Regions from separate parts of the Paenibacillus sp. FSL R5-0470 genome, predicted to be linked through region 2. Evidence: predicted binding sites of a transcription regulator. Region 2 holds the regulator's gene; each other region holds the start of a gene.
The links. The regulator Rex, encoded in region 2, represses fermentation and respiration genes when NADH is low (regulators of the CRP and FNR family bind a similar motif). The targets are predictions, from matches to a motif close to TTGTGAAATATTTCACAA.

Region 1 (7,757 bases), 1.2 Mb from region 2:
AGCGCCGGTCTCCACTCCCCATCATATTGAAACGTAACATCGGATAGTTCCATCGTAACAGCATGATCAACAGACAATGTGCCACTTGGCTGCGAAGACTGCTCATCAAAGGTCTGAACTGTTTCCGTCAGTCGTTTGGCTGCGTGTTCGCTATCCTCTTTATACGCGGGTAATGTGGCCATAGCCGTCGCTTCTTCAAATACGGTTTGTGATGCCATGACCAACATGGCAAGAAATACGCCTGCAAGCGCTCCTTCTATAATTAAATAGGCGCCGAGCGTCAGCACTCCCCAGGAAACGAGAAACGTAACAAAAGTGTGCATCGATTGCCCGCGCAACAAGTGCCCGGCTGCTCGTTGCTGTTCAGTTGCCAATACAGCGGAAGCGTGCTGAAGCTGCTCCTCCCGCTGTGCCAATTGACCGTATACTTTTAAATCCCGGAAACCGTACAACACTTCTGTAACTTCCGTGGACAGCTGCGCCCTCTGCTCACGAACGCGTCCATGTATTCTCCGCTGCCCGAGTAACACAATTCCCGGTACAACGAATGCCGTTATCAGCATACCTAATACAAACAAAACGGCAATCCAGATCGAATAGGTAGAAGTAAACAGCACCGTAGCCAAAAACACCATGACGACCATGATCGGAGGATAAGCGACTCGCAAAAAATAATTTTGCAAACTTTCCACATCCCCAACGATCCGCGCAAGCAGATCCCCGCTTCGATTTTTGTTCAATATACCAGGCGTTAAAGGAATAAGCTTGGCAAAAAAGGATGTACGTAAACGGCTAAGCATGGAGAATGTCGCCCGGTGAGAATATAAGCGTTCTCCATAACGACTCGCCGCCCGAAGCAGACCAAGCAGTTTGACCATCGAGGTGAGTACAATTAAAGTATAAAGCGGCGGCGCAAATACCGTTTGCGAAATTAGATACCCGCTCGCAGAAAAGAGTGCCACACCGGCTATGCCGGCGATAAATCCACCCAAAATCGAAAGAATGATATCCTTACGCTCCTGAATCATCGCCTTTGACAGAACGGCCAGTTCATTCATGAGGATATCCCCCCTTTCCGCTCTACATCAATCATCTCGGCATATTGAGGCAGGCGCCCCAGAAGCTCTTCATGCCGTCCGGAGTCCACCAACACTCCATTGTCCATAAACAAAATCTTGTCGGCTTGTTGAATCGTATATAATCGGTGAGCCACCGTAATCATCGTAGCCGTTTTTGCCAGTTTGGCTATGGAGCGTTGCATTACCCGCTCGGTGTGCAAATCCAGTCCAACTGTGGGTTCATCAAACAAAATGATAGCAGGACGCTTCAAAAAAGCGCGTGCCAAGGCAAGCCGTTGCTTTTCCCCACCAGACAGTCCCCTGCCTCCTTCACCAACAAAGGTATCAAATCCATGCTCCAATTGGGCTGTAAGCGCAGTGAGTCCTGCTTCCTCCCCCGCCCGCTCAATTTCTGCCCTGGAGATGCTCCCACGAGCACCAATCGCAATATTTTCAGAAAATGTGCCTGCAAAAATATACGGATGCTGTGTAATGTAGCTAACATGTTCGAACCATTCGGTTTCATCGTATTGCGAGAGTGGTCTTCCATTCACCAGAAGCGTTCCAGATTCTGGTTTCAGCAGACCGGCAATGAGATGGAGCAAAGTCGTTTTACCGGAACCACTTTTACCTACAATCGCAATATGTTCTCCCGGTTTAAACTGGATCCGACCCGTCTCAAGCTTGAATAAATCTGGAGCATATTGAAACTGAAGATGATCTATTTCCATGGATGGCGGTACTGAAAGATCATTGGAATTTCCAATTTCCAATTTGCTTCCCCTGTCGACCCTATCCATGCTGTCGATCTCGTTGATTCCAACGGTTGTTAATGCTCCTTCAATGCTATTCGCGTCCCTACTCTCCCCTGCCGGTTCTTCAAGCATCTGTTCCACCTTACGAACCGCACCCATACTTGTCCGGCCACTGTGAAAGGCCGTTCCCGTATTCTTTAACAGGTTGTAAAACTCGGGAACGAGCAACAACACGAGAAAGGCGGTGTGGAACGTCATAGATTTGAAAACAAGCAATTGGATGGCCAGTTCAAGAGCGACAATGCCAATGCTTAGCATCACGATCGATTCCAGCATGAAGGTATTCGTAAACGCAATCTTCAAAATGCCCATTGTGGCATCACGGTAACTAAGGCTACTGTGTTCAATTTTCTGTTGCTGACGGTGTGCTCGTCCAAATATTTTTAACGTCACCAGCCCTTGAAGAGAATCCAGAAACGTACCTGAAAACTCGGCCAGCTGCGCATATTTTTCTTCGGATTTGTTCTTCGTTTTCAGTCCTACCAAAATCATGAACAGTGGGATAAAAGGAGCTGTAAACAATAGAATGAAACCTGTGTTGGCATGTTGGATAAATGTAACGACCAAAATCAGAATCGGGATGATAGCAGCTTCCATCATTCGCGGCATGTACTGACTGAAATAACTATCAGCCTCATCCACAGCATCAAGAGCAATACTGACCTTGCCTCCCGTCTGTCCACGAAGGGTGGAAGGCATGGAAGCATGGGTCAAGTTTTGCAGCACGGCTGCGCGCATATTTGTCTTGGCAGTGGCAGCCATACGCAAGCCAACTTTACCGTTTCCATATGACAACAATGTGCGTACAGCCATAACAGCCAGAAGAATGCCGAGCAACAGGATAACCGATGAAAATGAAGCTCTCTCCACAAAAATCCGTTGGACTGCTTCAGCAAGCAGTCCAGCCTGACTCACAATAGCTGTACCAAGCGCGAGCGAAAGGATCGCGAGGAGGGCCATATTTTTTCTTTGTGAAGACATTTGTTGAGAAATCAGACTGGATTTCCTCGGCACAGATCACACCTCCTTTATATATAGGCTTGTAGAGAAACCTCATACACGCCGTAATGGATCAATTAGCTTTATTTTTTCCCTTTTACATAATCCGCATCAAACAGGAAGAGCTTGAAGACCAGAATAAGGGATGGGATCAACAGGCACAGACCGCCGATAAACACAACAACTAACGCTAAGCCCATTGCTGGTGAAGTTGCACTGCTCTGAATCGTGATATACGGATCGAGAATATAAGGGTATTGCCCAATCCCATAAGCGAAAAAGGCACAGAAAAATTGCAGCATGATGCATATGAAAGCTAATCCGTAACGGCGTCCGTTATATAACAGCCACATCGCGATCATGAAGAAAGCAACGGAAAGTGCCAAGAGCCACCATAAATCCATCATATTTTGAAAATGCCGCTCATTGTGTTGACCCAAATAGATAAATGCTGTCAGTGCGAGAATTATCGTCGGTGTGCTCCAAAACAGGGCGTAGTTCCGCATCAGCTTCAACGCGGAATGATCCTCTGCACGAGATGCGTAAAAAGTCAGAAATGAGCCGCTTATGAACAAAACGGACACGATTGCCAGTCCAACGATGCTCCACGATAACGGATTGGTAAACAGCGCCCAGTAATCCAGAGAAACCGTCTCAGCCTGCTTCACAATAAAGCCGCCTTCAGACAAAGTAAGTGCCACTGACAACGAAGCCGGAATAAGCAGACCTGTAGCTCCGTACAAAAAAAGATATACTATGTTTTTCTTGGAACCATAATTTTCAAAAGCGTAGAACGAACCGCGAATCGCAAGAAGAATAACTGCAATACTTCCCGGAACAAGCAGCGCGGAGCCATAATAATAGGCTGTGTCCGGAAAAAATCCGACGATGCCAATATAGAAAAAGATAAAAAATACATTTGTAATCTCCCATACGGGTGATAAATATCGGGAAATCAGACGATTAATGAGATGATCCTGCTTCGTCAAACGGGCATAAAAGGCGAAGAATCCCGCTCCGAAATCAATGGAAGCTATAATTAAATAGCCGTACAAGAACAGCCAGAGCACCGAGATGCCAATTATTTCGTAACTCATCATTCAGTGCCCCCCTTTTCCACAGATTGATTAGGATGTTCCTTCATCCATTTCTCCATCTCAACTTCTGCCGGATTATTGTTGAACAAACGTCTTAGCACGATTACACACATACTGCCGAGTACGATGTACAAGAGCAATAAGGCGAAGAATATAATTCTTACATTCGGTGAAGTCGTGGCAGCCTCCTCTACACGCATATATCCACGGATAATCCACGGCTGTCGCCCAACCTCTGCATAAAACCAGCCCAGCTCTACAGCTAGAAAAGCGAGCGGTGCGATCAGTGCGATGATGCCAAGCATCCACTTGTTAAGCACATTGCGTTTTTTCCAGAACACAAACAGGAAGTACAGGACCGAAATCGCGAGCAGAGCAAATCCGATTCCAGCCATTAAATCAAACAGGTAGTGAACAAGAAGCGGTGGCCATTCTTCCTTGGGGAATTCCTCCAGCCCCGTTACCTCCGCATTAAAGTCTCCAAAGGCCAGGAAGCTGAGCACTTTCGGCAAATGAAGAGCCCCTATCACTTCATGCTCTGCATTCAGCCATCCCATTAGAACCAAGTCCACACCGCTACCCGTCTCAAAATGCCACTCTGCCGCTGCAAGCTTCTCTGGCTGATGCTCGGCCAAAAACTTGGCGGACACATCACCAGCTAATGTGTTCAGCAAGCTGAACAGCAAAACGACCGCCATCATGAGATTCAAGGATTTTTTGTGGTATGCGGACACTCCTTTTCTCAGCATCGCAAAGGCTGCAATCCCGGCTAACAAGGCAGCTCCTGTCAAATAGGCCGAGCTTAATACATGGAACACCTTGGAGAAGGTCGCCGTATTCAGCATCGCTTGCACCGGGTCAATCGCTGTGAATTGGCCCGCTTCCATGACAAAGCCTCCAGGCTGGTTCATGAATCCGTTCACCGTCGTAATAAAAACGGCAGACATGCCTGCCCCGGCGACAATCGGAATCGTCAACAGCCAATGGATATACGGATTTTTAAACCGATCCCACGTATACAAATAAATGCCCAGGAAGATGGCCTCAAAAAAGAACGCGAACACTTCCATGAATAACGGAAGTGCAATAACATTCCCAGCCAGTTTCATAAAATTCGGCCATACCAGGGCTAATTGTAGTGATATGGCTGTACCGGTCACGACACCAACCGCTACAGAAATGACAAATCCCCGAGACCATCTCTTTGCCATAAGTGTATAATGGGGATCCTTTTTGCGGATCCCGATGAACTCTGCAATAGCGATCATTAGCGGTATACCGACGCCAATCGTCGCAAAAATAACGTGGAACCCGAGAGTCAAGCCTGTCACCAGCCTGCTCCATAGCACCGTATCAATTGCCATTCTTTACTGCTCCCTTCAAACGCTGTTCATTTTTCGTCATAACTTGATGCTTATGATTAGGCCGGCTAATTCTGGGGCTGCATTCAATATCAGGTTTAGCAGGGCTCAGCGACATCGTTGCCTGTTCGTTTTAGTATGACGTTCCTCGTTCTTTGCTATGTAAAAAGAGAAAAATTTCACAAAGCAAGAGTTGGCGAGCCTGATTTACCTGATACTGAGCAGTCAAATTAATAACGTGACCTAATGATTAAAATCATCTTATCTTAAATTGCAAGTAATTCAATCACAGATATCTCTTAATCCCTAAATGTTCAAGAAAGGGTCAAATCTTTCTGACAACTCAGTGAATAACATAAAAAGAACCCAAAAGAGCTATTGATTCAATAGCGTATATATGATTTCACAAGTCTCCTCCTACTTCGATGTTAGAAAAAAACAATATTTCCTCATTTTAACCTCTAATATATACCCCCTTCTGCAACAAAAAAAACACTGACTCAAATCATCAGTGTTTTTGAATTAAAGCTAATGTCATCTTCGTCATGACAAATCTTTCTCCATTTCATATTGCTCGATGTATACGTCAAGACCAACACTTTGAAGGAAACGTATAGAATTTGTATCTCTTTTGTCTACATTATTGACGGTGATGATAGAATGTCTCTCTCCCATCCAATGAAATAAGGAACGCCCAAATCCCTGGTTTCTTTCTTCTCGCAAAATACCGAACTGTACAACTGCTCCGTTGGCCGATTTTATTACCGCGTATCCACAAATCTTATTCTCTTCCCTTATCGTGACCACATCGTATAAATGCGGATTTCGTAAAATTGCATGAACAGATTGTTCCCAAGAAGGTTCAAAATTCCAATAAGAATGTACCGATGTCCAATCGAATTCTTCCAGTCGAACCATAGTAATGAATGTATGTCTATGATCGTCCGGAAGGGTGACATCAATACGCCCCTTGAAACAAGCCAATTCTCTATGAATTTGAAATCCTATGGCGGTATACGCTTTTATAGCTTTATCATTCGTTTGAATCACTTCAAGCAAACACTTTTGAATATGAGCTTCTTTAAGGATGGGAAGAGCATGACGATAAATTTGTTCGACTAGCCGTCTCCCTCTATATAAAGGAACGACTCCTGTACCAGTATTAAATGCAGTACTTTCGCCGTTACGATCCCCGATGCCATGCATAACAAATGCAACCAGCTTCTCTTGATCAAAAGCACCAAACGACATCTGATAATTAACTCCCGCACCTGCAAATTTATCAGCTAAATACTCCGAAGAAACATGAAATGGAATTACATAATCGGAGAAGGCTTCGTTAAAGCAAGTTGTAAACTCTTGTAATTCAAGATCCTTAACACTTTTGATCAACATGTAGTTTTTTTCTCCTTTTTTTTGGTACTAAGTTCTTCATCATCAGCCAATCTCCAATTCATCATTTAGTACGGCCATAGAAAAAAGAATACCCATCTGACTTTCCAAGCTTAGTCGTCTCCGTTCCGTCCACTATCTTGACCGCTTTCAGTAACGATATAATTTGTGTATGCATGAGCTTTGCATCAAATTTGCCCATCTCTCTGTCTTCACTATCCACGAGCAGATAGTCGGGCATTGGAATGAAGCCAATCACCGGTATCCCTGCTTCAAATAAAGGCTGACTCTCTCCAAACTCAAACTTGTTATGTCCACGTAATAATACAGTACGTGTGCCGTCGGACTTTTCAATAGCTTTCAGCCATATGGACGCCATCATTTCATTGCCCGCATAGGTATATTCTGTACTTATTTTTCCAGTTGGTCTATAGTGACCCGTATCATCGTCCTTCCACTCCATACTGCCTAAATGCTCAACCGTAATTCCAGCTACAGCTTTTATATGGCCTTTCTTGCCATCCCAGAGCTCTCGATGCCCCTCCATCCAAGTGGAAGTCGCCTGAGAAGATCCTTTGAAATCCGGTAATCTAAAATGGCCTGTCACAAAAGCGAAAATCATCGTACGTTCCGGCTGCTCCTGCTGTAAGTAACGAATCATGGACAGCATGCCCACAGCACCATTTTCCTCCACCACATTTATCCCATCCGTATGGGTATTTATGATAATCGCTTCATCTTTATTTTTTCCGTCAATTTTCACATAAAAGGATTCTGTTGGAGCATTTTTTTGTATTTCTGCTTCTAAAATAACCGTACCTTCTTTGTGCTCCTGGGCTGCACTGATCACCTTTTTCCCTTCCGTTTCATTGACCCAGATCGCAGGAATTCCAGCATAAGCTGTAGTAAAGGGCACATACTGCTTTTCAACCTTATCGTCGGATACCCCTTTCCAGACAACAACAACAGCTTTCACACCCATTTCCTTCGCTTGCTCCAATTTAGCTTCTTTTAAAGCTGTAGTGAGGACTAGAT
Region 2 (7,757 bases):
ATGTTATTCCAGGGCCTCGCGGCAGTGGTGTGATCTGCCTAAATGGTGCAGCTGCACGTCTTGTTCAACCGGGAGATACAGTAATTATTATTTCGTATGCGATGCTGTCTTCGGAAGAACTGGAATCGCATAAACCAACGGTGGTATTCGTGGATGAGAACAACAGACCATTGAAGCTGGCTGATCATGAATTGCATGCTACAATCGCTTAATTTATGGACTTACGCCATGTAATGAATGGCAGGGATGAAAGACCCCGTTCTCGCAGAAAATGAAGTCAGGCAAGCTGAACTGATTTCATCTTCAGTAAGGGGGGATAGCCCATGTTTCAACATTTGTTTGCTGAAATGAACAAGGTGCTTCAGGAGATCGTTACAGATTACCCTACAGCGGAGGGTGCCCGCCGGAATGAGCTTTTATGCAATTATAATATGCTGCATCGACTTAGTGATAAAGTGATGGATGAATGGCTGGCCTTTGCAGAGAAGCTAAGTCACTTTCGTGAAAGTGTAGATTTTACGACTGTGGTTGAAGAGGAAGTGCCAGAGCAGGAAGCACCCGAGCTGTGCATGGATACTTTTGTTAGAGGTCAAGGGTATTATAAGCTGCTGATGTATGGGAAATGTATTGAACAGTTTAAGGAAGTTATTGTGCAATATCCGGATAGCTTGGCTGCTCGATTATATTTAGCCATCTCTTACCTGCAGGAAGGGGAGGGGGAAGCTGCTTGGAGTCATCTGAACCATATGCTCGGTTTGATACGGGAAACCAAGCTGAAGGCAATGGTTTATAACGCTTTAGGTTGCATCAGGGCCTCTCAAGAACGGTTCAATGAAGCGCAGGAGCTGTTTGGCCTTTCTTTGCAACTTGACCCGGCACTTCCTGAACCAACCGTTAATTTGGAGGTTTGCCGCCGCCGAGGAGGTAAGCTTCATTTCGGAAATCAGCTTGTTTCATTATTGTAAATTATTACGTTTACGGTTTATTATTCCGCATTTTCATTCAAGCGATGCATCCCCTGAACCAGTGGTGTGCATCGCCTTTTTTCGCAACTTCTGTTATGCTGATTAAGAGTCTCAATTGAAAGGGAATAGAATTATAATGAAATTTGCCGTGCTTGATTTTGAAACAACGGGAACCCAATCCGTGGGTGAAATTATCCAGGTTGGCCTTGCAATTATAGAAGAAGACCGGTCCATCTCCCGGGTATATGGTTCCTACGTCAAGCCCGGAACGCCGATACCTCCTTTTATAACTGGTCTAACGGGGATTACCGACGATGATGTAAAGGATGCACCTGAGCTGGATGAGATGATGATGGAGCTTGTCCCACTCTTGGATGATGTTGTGCTTGTAGGGCATAATGTCGCATTTGACTTCCATTTTTTGCAAAATGCTTTAGACCGATGTGGGTATTTACCATTTCAAGGGCGGATTTTAGATACGATTGATTTTCTGAAAATCTGCTTTCCTTCCCTCACATCCTATCAACTAGGATCAGTTAGTGCACATTTTGGAGTGACGCATGATCGTCCGCATCAGGCAGACAGTGATGCACTCGCAACTGCTCTTGTATTGCTGAAATGTCTGGAGGAGCTCTACGATTTGCCTCTGCTGACGATTCAGAGACTCTGTGAGCTGTTTACGGAAGAGGATAGTGATCTGGGTTGGTATTTTGATGGTCTGCTGCGTGAACGGGAAGCGGAGACGCTTCAGCCCGAAGGTGATCTGACTTTCTATCGTCAATTAGCGCTTGCTGTAGGAGACTGGAATGAATTAGCTCCACCTCGAGACGAGCATGCTGAGAATCCACTACACAATTTATCTTTTACAGATTATATGGATGAAGTAACGAAACGACTTAAAGAAACTTTGCCACAGTATGAAAGCCGAGAAGCTCAGGATATTATGATCAATGAGGTGATGACGGCACTTGCCGAAGACAAGCATCTATTGATCGAAGCAGGGACAGGAACCGGTAAATCCCTTGGTTATTTATTGCCTGCCATATACCAAAGCGTACGAACTAATGAAAAAGTCATGGTCAGCACTCATACTATTAATCTGCAGGATCAATTGCGTGAGCGTGATATTCCTTTGTTAACGCAGGTAGTTCCTTTTCCATTTAAAGCTGCAATTTTTAAGGGCAGAGGGCATTATTTGTGTCTTCGTAAGTTCGAACATAAAATTAATAAAAAAGACTTTATAAGTCCGAGGGAAGATGCGCTTACTGCGGCTCAGATGATCGTTTGGCTGACACAAAGTGAATCAGGAGATGACGAAGAGCTCAATCTAAGTGGACGTGGCGGAGATTTTTGGGAGACGGTGGCAAGCGATACCGATTCTTGTCTGGGTCGCTCGTGTCCTTGGTTCCGTAAGTGTTATTATCATCGGGCTAAGCATGAAGCTGGTATTGCAGACGTGGTCATTACGAACCACTCTAAGCTTTTCGCAGATGTTAAGGCTGGGCATCAACTACTTCCGGCTTATGAACATCTTGTAATAGATGAGGCCCATCATCTGGAGGACGTGGCTGGCAAGCATTTAGGCATGCATATGAAGCATTTCACGGTGGCACATACACTATCGCGTCTTTATAAGGATAGTCGAAATGGCCAACTTCCTACACTTCGCCAAATGCTTCAGTCATCAGGCAGTGAGGAAGCTTCTGAATGGAGCGGAGTGATCGATAGAATCTATCCGGACCTTCTTACCGTAAAAGAAACCTGGGATCTGCTTAGTGATAAACTATTCAGCCTCTTGCCGGAACGCAGCGATGCAGCGGCGGGAGAAGCCGGCCAGTTAGTCATGCGGCTACTTCCTACCCGTAAACCGAAAGATTGGGATGAATTGGTTGCTTTAGAGAATACTATGAATCTGACATTAAGCGAAATTATCCGTAAAGGTGATAAAATGCTTAATGAGATGCGAGATCAAGAAGGTCAATCTTCCTCAGATAGCCTAGTTACCGATATTAGCGGCTTATTTAAGGATTTAGCTTCTATACGTGAGCAAGTACGGTTTTTTATGGGATTAAATGATGAGAATGTAGTATATTGGCTGGAGGCGAATGGAAATTATCGCAGTAAATCGCTACAGCTGTATGCCGTTCCTGTTGATGTTAGTACTCAGCTTAAGGAGCTGTTTTTCGACAAGAAGAAAAGTATCGTACTAACTTCGGCGACACTCTCTGTGGATAAATCTTTCCAGTTTATGATTGATAATCTCGGACTTAATGAAGCTGCGGAAGAGGGGCGTCTGATGACATCACTCCTGCCTTCTCCCTTTAAGTATCGGGAGCAGGCGCTGTTAGTTATTCCGCGGGATTTCCCAAGTGTGAAGGGGAGTGTAGGCGATGCCCGATTTGTCGATACACTCGTACAGTCACTAGCAGAAGCAGCTATTACAACACGTGGGCGGATGCTTGTCCTGTTTACTTCTTACAAGATGCTACGCCAGGTTTACGATCCTCTGAAAGAGGCTCTAGCCTCACAAGAGATCACGGTGTTAGGTCAAGGCGTGGAGGGGGGCAGCCGTAGCAAGCTGATCCGCCGTTTTCAGGACAGTGCAGCTTCTGTACTGTTAGGAACAAGCAGCTTTTGGGAGGGTGTAGATATTCCAGGTGAAGCATTAACATGCTTGGCCATCGTGAGACTCCCATTTCAACCGCCAAACCACCCCCTAGCGGAAGCGAAGTCTGAGTTATTACAAGCCCAGAAAAAGAATCCGTTCATGAAGTTGTCTGTTCCTCAGGCGGTTATTCGCTTCAAGCAAGGATTTGGGAGGCTGGTACGGACAGCGCAAGATCGGGGTATTGTTATTGTGTATGACACAAGGGTGATCGAATCTCACTATGGGAAGTATTTCCTCTATTCGTTGCCTGGCCCGAAAATGGAGCATATGCTTACGGATCAAATGGTTCCTCGTATAGCGGAGTGGTTGGAAGACGGAGGCGTTTCTTGAAAAGAACGTCATCGATCTTATTAATCTCTCTACAAGGAAGGGCGGTATAAGAATACCGCTCTTCCTTGAGACGAGGTGCAGATATTTCGATAGGATTTGAACAGAATATCACTTAAATTAGGAGGTAAATTATGAAATCGGATAAAATATCAGAAGCCGTTGTTCGCAGACTTCCTGTGTACTTGCGTTTCTTGAATGATCTCCAGAAACGTGAAATATTAACCGTTTCCTCACAAGAACTAGGACAAAAACTTGATTTGAATCCTGCTCAAATTCGTAAAGATTTAGCTTATTTTGGAGATTTTGGTAGAAAAGGTATCGGGTATGACGTAACTTATCTTATTGAAAAAATCCGTCATATTCTGAAGCTGGATCAACAATTGAATGTGGCTTTAGTAGGTGCCGGTAACCTTGGACATGCATTATCTAATTACAATGCTTATCTGAAAGATACTATGAAGATTACCGCTATATTTGACTCCTATGCACCTAAGGTAGGGCGGAAAATCAACTCTCTTACCGTTCAACCGATGGAGGAGCTTGGTCAGACGGTTCGTGAGCAAGGTATTCGAATTGGGATCATTACTGTGCCTGATTCAGAAGCGCAGAATGTAGCAGATATTCTCATTGAGTCTGGCATTGAGGCGATTTTGAATTTTGCACCAGTGATTCTAAAAACACCATCGAATATCCGGGTTCATGCTGCCGATTTTACAACGGATTTGCAAAGCCTTGCTTATTATTTGAAAGACGGAAAGGAAGAAACCGGAAATGAAGAGCAGTAAAACGATTATTAAGGGCGGGCGTTTTCTTATTCCGGGAACGGATGAGCCGGTTCTGAATGGATATATGACTATTGAAGATGATTTGATCACTTACATAGGAAAAGAAGAGCCTTTAATGGAAGATGATGTGCAAGTTGTTGATGGCAGTCGTCTGCTGTTTATGCCAGGTCTGGTAAACACACATGGCCATGCGGCAATGTCATTGCTTCGTGGTTATGGAGATGATTTAGCACTTCAGGTGTGGCTTCAAGAGAAGATGTGGCCGATGGAAGCGAAATTCACTGGAGAAGATGTATACTGGGGAACCTCCTTGTCGGTACTGGAAATGCTAAAAGGTGGTACTACAACCTTCTTGGATATGTATGATCATATGGATCGAGTAGCAGAGGTAGTCGAATTATCAGGCATTCGTTCTGTACTGATGAGAGGCGTAATCGGATTATGCCCAGAGGAAGTACAAAATCACAAGCTTGCGGAAGCGATTTCTTTTGCACGAAATTGGCATGGTAAGGCTGATGGTAGAATTACGACGATGATCTCGCCACACGCCCCATATACTTGCCCACCGGACTTCTTTGTTAAGTTTGTTCAAGCGGCACATGATTTGGATTTACCGATGCATACCCATATGTCCGAGACCAAACGCGAAGTGGAGCAGAATGTGGTGGATTACGGACTTCGGCCTGTAGCGCATTTAGAGAAGCTTGGAATGTTCACACGTCCGTCTATTGTTGCACATGGCGTTCATTTGAATGATGAAGAGATCGAGATACTGGCTCGTCATGATGTAGGCGTGTCTCATAACCCAGGAAGTAATCTGAAACTGGCTAGTGGAGTGGCTCGGGTTACGGATCTTCTAAAGGCTGGTGTGAAGGTATCACTGGGTACAGATGGTGCGGCAAGCAATAATAACCTGGATATGTTTGAAGAGATGCGTCTTGCAGCCCTCATCCATAAAGGTGTAAGTGGTGATCCGACGGCTGTTCCAGCTCCGGAAGCGCTGCGTATAGCTACAGAGTATGGCGCAAAGTCTATCTTTTTAAATGATGTGGGTAGACTCGCTGTTGGCATGAAAGCGGACTTTATCGCGATTGATATAGACCAGCCGCATTTGCTACCACACACAGATCTGTTGTCTCATGCTGTATACTCTGCCAGTGCCAAGGATGTTGAACATGTATGGGTGAATGGTAAACAGGTTGTAAAACATGGAGAATGTGTAACGCTAGATGAGGAAGCAATCCGTCGTAAGGCGCAAGAATCATTTGATGGACTGCTTAAACGGTAGTCTAAGATCATAACGAATAACTGAAAGGCTGTGACTTTCTGCGATTGCAAAGTTACAGCCTTTTGTGTTTCTGATAATTAGATCATTGAATTGGATATGAAACTTTGGATAAACACACAGGTGTGTTATATAATCAAAAAAGATATATTACTAGAAAGGGAGCTGTACCTTGAAGAAAAGGAAAAAATGGATCCTCCTGGGGTCAGTTCTGATTCTGCTCCTTCTGTTTGGACTTATCCAGTTCTATGCTTATATTATGAAAGATCAATGGAACGAGCGAGATATCGCTAAGGATGTCGCTAAAACCAGTGCTGGTCTGACAGAGGTAACCAAAGCGCAGAAATCCGTGTGGGATGAAAATGCGGTGTACTGGGTCTTAACAGGGAAGAATGAAGCCGGGACCGAGTTGATGGTTTGGGTACGTTTTACTGTAGACGGGAAGTTTGCTGAAGGAACCGACGCAGTATATGCTGAAGAACTAAGTAAAGGGACCTCTGAAGCGAAAATGCGTAGCCTTATAAAAGCCGATCTTCCGGACATCAGCATTGAGCGGTTGTTGCCAGGAGTATATAACGGGGAGTATGCTTGGCAGCTTTTTTATAAACAAAGCGGTCGATATTATTATCAATTTTATCGGTTCTCAGATGGGGCTCGAATGGGTGAAGGTTACAGTTTACCTAGCCGCTAAATTAAACAAAAGCATTATAGGAGAAACAAGCGGACCATTTATGGTTCGCTTGTTTTTTAAAATGACATATTATTTGATATACTATAAGTACACGAATTGTGATATACTATAAGAGTAGTTTTTATGTATTGGTATTTAAAGATTCATACGAAAAAAGGTCTGTTAGTTAAGAGTAACAGCCCTTTTTTTGTCGAATTAAATCAATAAATTTAATAAAATGGAAAGAATTAAAAAATAAAATTTTAAATATCTTCACACTTTTTTTCAATATAGTATATACACCTGTGATATACTACTGTTTGTAATTAGAACAGTGTTAGTAGAACGTCAGGCTCTGATGAGCTCTTAGCAGCTATGACTTTGGATCATTCTGTTTACATTTTTTCATCTTTGAGAGGAGGACGTTTCTTGAAATTACGTCTTGTACCTGTACTGATAACGTCTCTACTGTCGGCTATGCTATTATTCGGAGGATTCTTTTTATATCGTCAGTTTGCTTTACAGGAACCGCTCCAAAAGATTGTAACCGGATTTGAGGGAGTAAATACTTCACATATTAGTATTAACCGCGATGAGGTCACTTTGAAACTTGATTTGCAGCCGGGCACGAATTTACGTGATCTAGTATCGTATGTATCCAAAGAAGGAAAATCAGTGATTGAAGGACGTAAACTTAAACTCGATGTGGAGCAAAATTCAAGTGAACTATTGGATGATTACTGGGATAAAGCGATGTTCTCTGTAGCTGAAGCCATGGAGAGCCGTAAATATACGATTATACCTACAGAACTTGATAGATTGAAACAGCAAAATACGGAATTTAAAGATGTGATAGCATCTACTGATATCGACGACAACAATGTGTACGTAAGCTTGAGTAATGGAAAAGAAAGCAAATTTATTATTCTGCCGCGAAAACCTGCGACCTTGGGGGTATGGAATAATGCCTAAGTACCTTAAAGAAATTTTACTCGGATTTATTCCTGTGCTGTTTATTTTCATGGCTTTTTTAGGTATTAATATATTCCCGATT
Region 3 (7,757 bases), 270 kb from region 2:
GTTAGACTTACAGGATTCATCGTCTTTACCTAGTGCCTTAGGTACGATAGAGAACGTATTGGAGATACCATCTTGTGCATCGGAGTAAGGCAGTTTGGCTACAGAGTTCAGTGAAGCCAGAGCACCTTTCTTGTCGCGTCCGTGCATTGGGTTAGCACCTGGTGCGAATGGTTCGCCTTTTTTACGTCCGTCAGGTGTTGTACCTGTCTTCTTACCGTACACTACATTCGAAGTAATGGTCAATACCGATTGAGTCGGTACAGCATCACGATATGTTTTGTGTTTACGGATCATAGACATGAAGGTTTCAACCAATTCTACTGCGATGTTGTCTACAGCATCGTCATTGTTACCGTAGCAAGGGAATTCGCCTTCAGTTTCGAAGTCAATTGCAATACCTTGTTCGTTACGGATTGGTTTAACCTTCGCGTATTTAATAGCACTCAGTGAGTCAGCTGCAACGGACAGACCAGCGATACCGCAAGCCATTGTACGCAGAATGTCGCGATCATGCAGTGCCATTTCGATACGTTCGTAAGAATATTTGTCATGCATATAGTGAATGATGTTCAAAGTGTTAACATAAGTCTTAGCCAACCACTCCATCATCGGTTTGAAGCGTTTCATTACTTCGTCATAATCTAGATATTCAGAAGTGATAGCTGGGAATTCCGGTCCAACTTGTGCTCCGGATTTTTCGTCTTTACCACCATTAATAGCATACAGTAAAGCTTTTGCCAGGTTGGCACGAGCGCCGAAGAACTGCATTTGTTTACCGATACGCATTGGAGATACGCAGCATGCAATCGCATAATCTTCACCCCAGTATGGACGCATTAGATCGTCGTTTTCATACTGAATTGCACTAGTTTCGATAGAAACCTTAGCACAATATTTTTTGAAGCCTTCAGGCAATCTTTCGGACCAAAGTACAGTTAAGTTTGGTTCCGGAGCTGGACCCAAGTTGTACAGGGTGTTCAGGAAACGGAAGCTGTTCTTGGTAACACGAGTGGTTCCATCTTCAGCCATACCACCGATGGATTCAGTTACCCAAGTAGGGTCTCCAGAGAACAGGTCATTATAGTCAGGTGTACGCAAGAATTTCACGATACGCAGTTTCATTACGAAATGATCGACAATTTCTTGGACTTGTTCTTCAGTCAAAGTACCTTCTTCAATATCGCGTTCTGCATAGATGTCTAGGAAGGAAGAAACACGTCCCAGGGACATCGCTGCACCATTTTGTTCTTTAACTGCTGCCAGATATCCAAAGTATACCCATTGAGTAGCTTCTTTAAAGTTCATCGCTGGTTTGGAAATATCCATGCCGTGAGCAGCTGCCATTTCTTTCAATTCGCCCAGTGCACGAATTTGCTCGGACAGCTCTTCACGTAAACGAATTACTTCTTCTGTCATGGAGTCAACTTCAAGCTCAGCTAGTTGTTGCTTTTTGTCTTTAATCAAGAAATCAATACCGTACAGAGCTATGCGGCGGTAGTCGCCGATAATACGTCCACGGCCGTAAGCATCAGGAAGACCTGTGATAACGCCGGATTTACGCACTGCTCTCATGTCTGGTGTATATGCATCAAATACGCCTTGGTTATGCGTTTTGCGAATGTTCGTGAACATGTCAACGATGTTTTGTGGAAGCTCGAAGCCATAAGCCTTCGTAGCATCAACCATCATCTTGATCCCGCCGAACGGCTGGATGGAACGTCTGAAAGGAGCGTCAGTCTGCACGCCTACAATTTGTTCCTTGTCCTTGTCAATGTAGCCTGGAGCATGTGAAGTGATTGTGGAGACAGTATCTAGGGAAACATCCCATACGCCGCCTCTTTCTCTTTCTTCCTTACTCAGCTGGGAAATAATCTTCCACAGTTCAGTTGTGTTACTAGTAGGACCTACGAGGAACTCTTCGTTACCTTCATAAGGCTTAATGTTACTAGCGATAAAGTTGTTAACATCAACTTTCTTGGACCATTTACCTTTTGTAAAACTTCTCCAACCGGATTTCACTTCATTTACTTCTTTTTCAATCACCGACATGCTAAATCCCTCCATCTATATTTATTATATTTGTAGAGATCGCGGGCTTGAAGGTTGATCCCGTGTCTCGTGATCCCCAAAAGATGTGGTTGTTCCAAATTTCACAATCAACATTTCATATGTGGGACCGTTGTTTATATAAACATTCTAGTTTATTTTCTATAAAAACACTGTGACAAATATCACCTTTCGAGTGATATTTGTCACCTTTATCTAAGTCCACAACTATCCTATTCTCTATTTAACCATTTATTAATTATCAAATCTTCCGTAGAACGCATTACGGTATACATCAGCAAGCTCAGAAACCAGTGGCAGCTTAGGATTGGCAGTTGTACATTGATCTTCAAACGCACGGTCAGCCAAGTAATCTACGCGGGATTCGAAGTCCTTAGGATCAAAGCCCAGTTGTTGGAACGATTCTTCGATGCCCAATTTTTTATTCATATCGCGAATAGCATTGATCAGGCTAGTTACACCTTCTTCAGTTGTGCGAGCTGGCAATCCCAGAATACGGGCAATTTCAGCATAACGCTCATCAGCTACGAAGTGCGAATATTTAGGGAACGAAGCGAACTTCGTAGGTTTTTTAGCATTGTAGCGGATAACGTGTGGCATAAGGATCGCGTTAGTACGACCGTGAGCAGTGTGGTACTGTCCACCCCATTTATGTGCCAAACTGTGGTTAATACCCAAGAATGCATTGGCAAAGGCCATACCAGCAAGTGTTGATGCGTTATGCATTTTCTCACGTGCTACTCTGTCGCCTTCCAGCGCCGATTTTTCAAGGTATTGGAATACCAGTTGGATGGCTTTAATAGCTAGACCATCAGTGTAGTCACTCGCCATAACTGATACATAAGCTTCGATAGCATGTGTCAATACGTCCATACCTGTATCAGCAACAGCAGTTTTTGGCAAGCTGTATACGAACTCTGGATCAATGATAGCTACATCTGGAGTTAACTCGTAGTCAGCCAAAGGATATTTAGTGTGCTGTTCAGTTGTTTTATCGGTAATAACTGCGAAAGATGTTACTTCCGAACCTGTACCCGAAGTAGTTGGAATAGCTACAAATTTAGCTTTGTTACCAAGTTTAGGGAATTTATATACCCGTTTACGGATATCCATGAATTTTTGTTTCAGACCATTAAAGTCTGCGTCTGGATGTTCATAGAATAACCACATTCCTTTTGCAGCATCCATTGGGGAACCGCCGCCAAGTGCGATAATGCAGTCCGGTTGGAATCTGTTCATCATTGCAGTACCTTTTTCAACTGTAGTTGTCGATGGATCTGGTTCAACTTCAGAGAACACTTCGATAGCTACAGGAGTTTGACGTTGACGCAGGTAATGTTCAACTCTTTCAACATATCCAAGCTTAACCATCATTGGGTCAGTGATAATTGCGACACGTGTGATATCAGGCATTTTGGTCAGGTACTGAGTAGCGCCTTTTTCGAAATAGATCTTGTCAGGTACTTTAAACCATTGCATATTCACGGTACGACGATTCACCCTTTTCACGTTGATCAAATTGATTGCTGTAACGTTTTGCGACACGGAGTTACGTCCATAAGATCCGCAGCCCAGAGTCAACGAAGGGATATTAGTGTTGTAGATATCGCCGATCGCACCATGTGTGGAAGGCGAGTTAACGAGAATACGTCCTGTTTGCAGACGGTTAGAGAACTTCATGATTACTTCTTCATTGTTGGAGTGGATAGCCGAGCTATGTCCCATACCACCAAATTCAACAATTTGAGCTGCGCGTTCGATACCTTGATCTGCATTCTTAACTTTGTAGCAAGCAAGAACCGGGCTTAATTTTTCAGCGGAAAGTGGATATTTAGTGCCTACACCTTCAAGTTCTGCTACCAGAATCTTTGTGCCGGCAGGGACTTGAATGCCACACATTTCAGCAATCTTCACTGCGGATTGACCTACGATTGCTGGGTTAACCGCACATTTATCTACGTTCATTGCTCCACTAGTCAGTTTGGCAGCTTCTTCTTTATTCACAAAGTAGCAGCCATTAGCAATCATCTTTTTCTTCACTTGATCGAAGATTGGTTCTTCGATAATAACAGCTTGCTCGGAAGCACAGATCATACCATTATCAAATGTTTTAGAAAGAATGATGTCCGTTACGGCTTGATCAATATCCGCGCTCTTTTCAATAAAAGCAGGTACGTTACCAGGGCCTACGCCAAGTGCTGGTTTACCACAGCTGTAAGCTGCTTTTACCATTGCAGAACCACCAGTTGCCAAGATAAGAGCAACGTCTGGGTTGTTCATCAATGCGTTTGTCTTGTCCATTGTTGGCATTTCAATCCATTGGATACAGTTCTCAGGAGCGCCAGCTTTCACGGCAGCATCATGAAGAATTTTTGCAGCAGCTGCACTACACTCTTGCGCAGATGGGTGGAAACCGAATATAATAGGGTTCCGTGTCTTAATCGAAATCAACGCTTTAAACATCGTGGTGGATGTAGGGTTGGTTACCGGTGTGATACCCATAACAATTCCGACGGGTTCAGCAATTTTTTGGAAGCTATCATAAGCGTTGTCTTCAATAACGCCTACTGTTTTATCGTATTTAATTCCGTGCCAGATATATTCAGTTGAGAAGATGTTCTTCGTAATTTTGTCTTCGTATACGCCGCGTCCAGTTTCTTCTACGGCCAATTTTGCGAGGTACATATGTTTGTCGAGTCCAGCCAACGCCATTGCATGAACGATTGTGTCAACTTGCTCTTGGTCTAGCGCCATGAACGCCTCATGCGCTTTTTTTGCTTTATCCACTAAATTCTGAATATACTCTTCAGCGGTAACTTGTTTAACTTGGGCGGCGACTTCGTTCTTAACTGCCATCTCCCTCGTCCTCCTGTCAATTTTTAGTTGTTTTTCTCTACACATTTATCTTATCACATGATTTCCACCTTGTATAGTGAAATCTTTCACAAAGTATAAAGTTTTTTTGATTTGTTTTCAAAGCGCTTTCATTCGATCATATTATAGTCTTTTTACCATATTATGTGCTATAAAACCCTTTAAATCTTAGAATTATACTTTAATAAGCAAAATTTTAGTTCCTTTTTATTCCATATATCTAAAATCAGTGCACAAAAATGTATACTCTTCATCACAGTCAATTACGATTTTTCTACACCGTCATAATTTCCAATTGATTATCACTATTTCTGAAGATTTATAAATTTATAAATCTTCACAACAAAAAAACCGGCCCCAAAGGAGCCGGTTTTTGCATTAAACTATTCCGCTTTAATCGTATCAAAGAATTTCTCTTGCACTGTTTTAGCTGCTGCTTCTAACTGGCTCTTGGAATCCGTTCCTTTTTTGGAGAACAGCTCTTGAATAACATTGGACATGGTTGCGTAATAGTCCTGTGTGTTGTATTGAGCTTCAGGTTTACCATCCAAAAGTCCCATAATGTCAGGGCTATATTGGTATACATTTGTGTACTTGTCATAAACCGCTTTGGTCTTCTTACCAAACTCAGAATCAGCTGAGTAGTAGTCTAAGAGCGGCGGGATAAAGTATTTGCCATCGGTTGTCCGTTGTTGAAGAATTGCATCCAGTGCATCCAAACCTTTGTCAGAGAAATAATCAAAAGTAATGTAGCGGAATGCCATTTCTTGTTCATCTGGCGTAGCATTTGGATTGATTACTAGATAGTCACCACCAAGTACCCCTGTGTGCTTACCGCCTTTTTCCATAGCTGGCATAGGATACGTAAGCACATCCTCAGGTTTCAGTCCACCTTGGTTCAACGCTTGCTCGATAACGCCATCAGATCCGGCCATTACCATTGCTGTACGACTTTGTTGGAACGCACCTACAGCATCGCCCCAACCAAGTGCCCAGTCCTGAGGAATCGCGTTAGCTTCCCATCTAAGTTTCTTGTAGAAATCCAGTGCTTTAACGCCAGCATCGGAATTAAATGTAGCTATAACCTTACCGCCTTCAATCTTTTGAATCTCTCCGCCAGCTTCAAACAGGAAGTTGGTCCAGTTCCAACCTGATTCGTTCCCCTTACCCATTGGAGCAATACCGGAAATACCTTTTTTGGCATCAGCTACACCTTTAGCCGTATTCAGCATATCATCCCAAGTCCAATCCATAGGTGGAATGGCTACGCCTTTTTCATCCAGCATTTTTTTGTTGATCATAGTGGTTGTTACATAACCTTTTTGTGTTACTCCGAAAACTTTGCCGTCGATAATAAATTGATTTTGAAGCACTGTGTTAATTTGATCTTTAAATTCATATTTGTTCCACAGATCTGTGATGTCAGCAACCCAGCCCTTTTCAACCAGGAATTTAGCTTCTGTAGCAAAAGTATTAAAGAAGGTTGGTGCTTCATTCGCAGCCATTTTAATTCCGATTTCACTTACATTGTACTGCCAGTCGTCTTTAACGATTTCTACGTTCGGATATACCTCTTGGAAACGTTTGATTTTGTCGTCTTCCTGTGCTCGTATTTCAGTCAAATCAGGTGTTGGATAGTGAATCTTGATCGTCACTTTTCTTTGAGTAATGTCATCCACTGGCGCATCCGTAGCGGTTGCTGTATTATCCGTTACCGCATTTGTTGGCGCAGCAGATGCTTCCCCGCCTTTGTTCCCCGCTGTGTTTCCGTTATTGTTGCCGCTGCAAGCAGATAGCAACGATCCGGCTACAAGTACGCTTAGTAGAACGCTAGAGTACTTACGCATTGAAACTCCCCTTTTCAATTCATAATTATCTTACATATCGATCATAAATTAGAAACCGTTTACAAACGAGGTGCATTTATATTCCTTTCATGTGCATGTTTACGATCCATGGTTAAATTCGTCGATAATTGCTTATCCTTTCACTGCCGACAAAGCAACCCCACGCATAATGAATTTCTGGAAAATCAAGAAGACAATGATTGGAGGCAAGGATACTATAAACAGGATTGCAAATTTAATATTAGTATTGAGTGCCTTCACATTAATAACGTATTTATAAATGGCTGTCGCAAGCGTATATTTCTCTTCACTGTGCATAACCAGAGATGGCCAGAACCAGTCATTCCATGCAGTAGAAAAGATAAAGATCGCTAATGTAGCAAAAATCGGAATGGATAGTGGCACGGCAATGGAGAAAAAGCTTCTCGGCTCAGAGGCCCCATCAATTCGTGCTGCTTCAAAGATTTCTGGATGAATCCCGTCAAAAAAGTTCTTTAACAATAGAAAGTAGAACGTGTTCGCTCCCGCTGGCAACCAGAAGGCCGCATACTGATTCAGCAATCCGAGCTCTTTCAAATTGACAAAGTTCGGGATCATGTAACTGGTCGCCGGAATAAACAATGTCATCAGGAAGAAGAAGTAAATAGCTCTTTTGTAAGGAACATTCATACGAGAAATACTAAAAGCCGACATTCCCAATACGACAAGCGTCACGACCATATTCCCTAAAAAGATATAAATGGTGTTTCTAAGGAACATGGGTAGATCAATGTAATTCATCGCATCTTTAAGATTACTGAAGTGCCATTCCTGAGGGAAAAAATGCGGCGGGAATGAATTCACTTCTTGATTCGACTTCAACCCGTTGAATAACGTCATACAAATCGGGTACAGCATGCTAAAAACCATAACCAAAATAACGACGCACATCAAACCATAAACGATCTTATTACTTGTTTTTTTCAAATC

Region 1: the regulator Rex is predicted to act here: its motif matches at 5,498-5,515, upstream of MKY99_RS15485 (cytochrome ubiquinol oxidase subunit I).
Region 3: the regulator Rex is predicted to act here: its motif matches at 4,998-5,015, upstream of adhE (bifunctional acetaldehyde-CoA/alcohol dehydrogenase).

The regions. Positions count from the first base shown of each region.
Region 1 covers NZ_CP150238.1:3,539,273-3,547,029, reverse strand. The annotation lists gene cydC (thiol reductant ABC exporter subunit CydC) at 1-1,058, opposite strand, end outside; gene cydD (thiol reductant ABC exporter subunit CydD) at 1,055-2,887, opposite strand; gene MKY99_RS15490 (cytochrome d ubiquinol oxidase subunit II) at 2,956-3,972, opposite strand; gene MKY99_RS15485 (cytochrome ubiquinol oxidase subunit I) at 3,969-5,333, opposite strand; gene MKY99_RS15480 (GNAT family N-acetyltransferase) at 5,874-6,725, opposite strand; gene MKY99_RS15475 (hypothetical protein) at 6,787-7,757, opposite strand, start outside.
Region 2 covers NZ_CP150238.1:4,707,559-4,715,315, reverse strand. The annotation lists gene panD (aspartate 1-decarboxylase) at 1-212, shown strand, start outside; gene MKY99_RS20835 (hypothetical protein) at 324-965, shown strand; gene dinG (ATP-dependent DNA helicase DinG) at 1,102-3,963, shown strand; gene MKY99_RS20825 (redox-sensing transcriptional repressor Rex) at 4,095-4,748, shown strand; gene MKY99_RS20820 (amidohydrolase) at 4,735-6,036, shown strand; gene MKY99_RS20815 (DUF5590 domain-containing protein) at 6,206-6,724, shown strand; gene MKY99_RS20810 (hypothetical protein) at 7,133-7,675, shown strand; gene MKY99_RS20805 (AAA family ATPase) at 7,668-7,757, shown strand, end outside.
Region 3 covers NZ_CP150238.1:4,975,270-4,983,026, forward strand. The annotation lists gene pflB (formate C-acetyltransferase) at 1-2,049, opposite strand, end outside; gene adhE (bifunctional acetaldehyde-CoA/alcohol dehydrogenase) at 2,302-4,923, opposite strand; gene MKY99_RS22110 (extracellular solute-binding protein) at 5,325-6,788, opposite strand; gene MKY99_RS22115 (carbohydrate ABC transporter permease) at 6,921-7,757, opposite strand, start outside.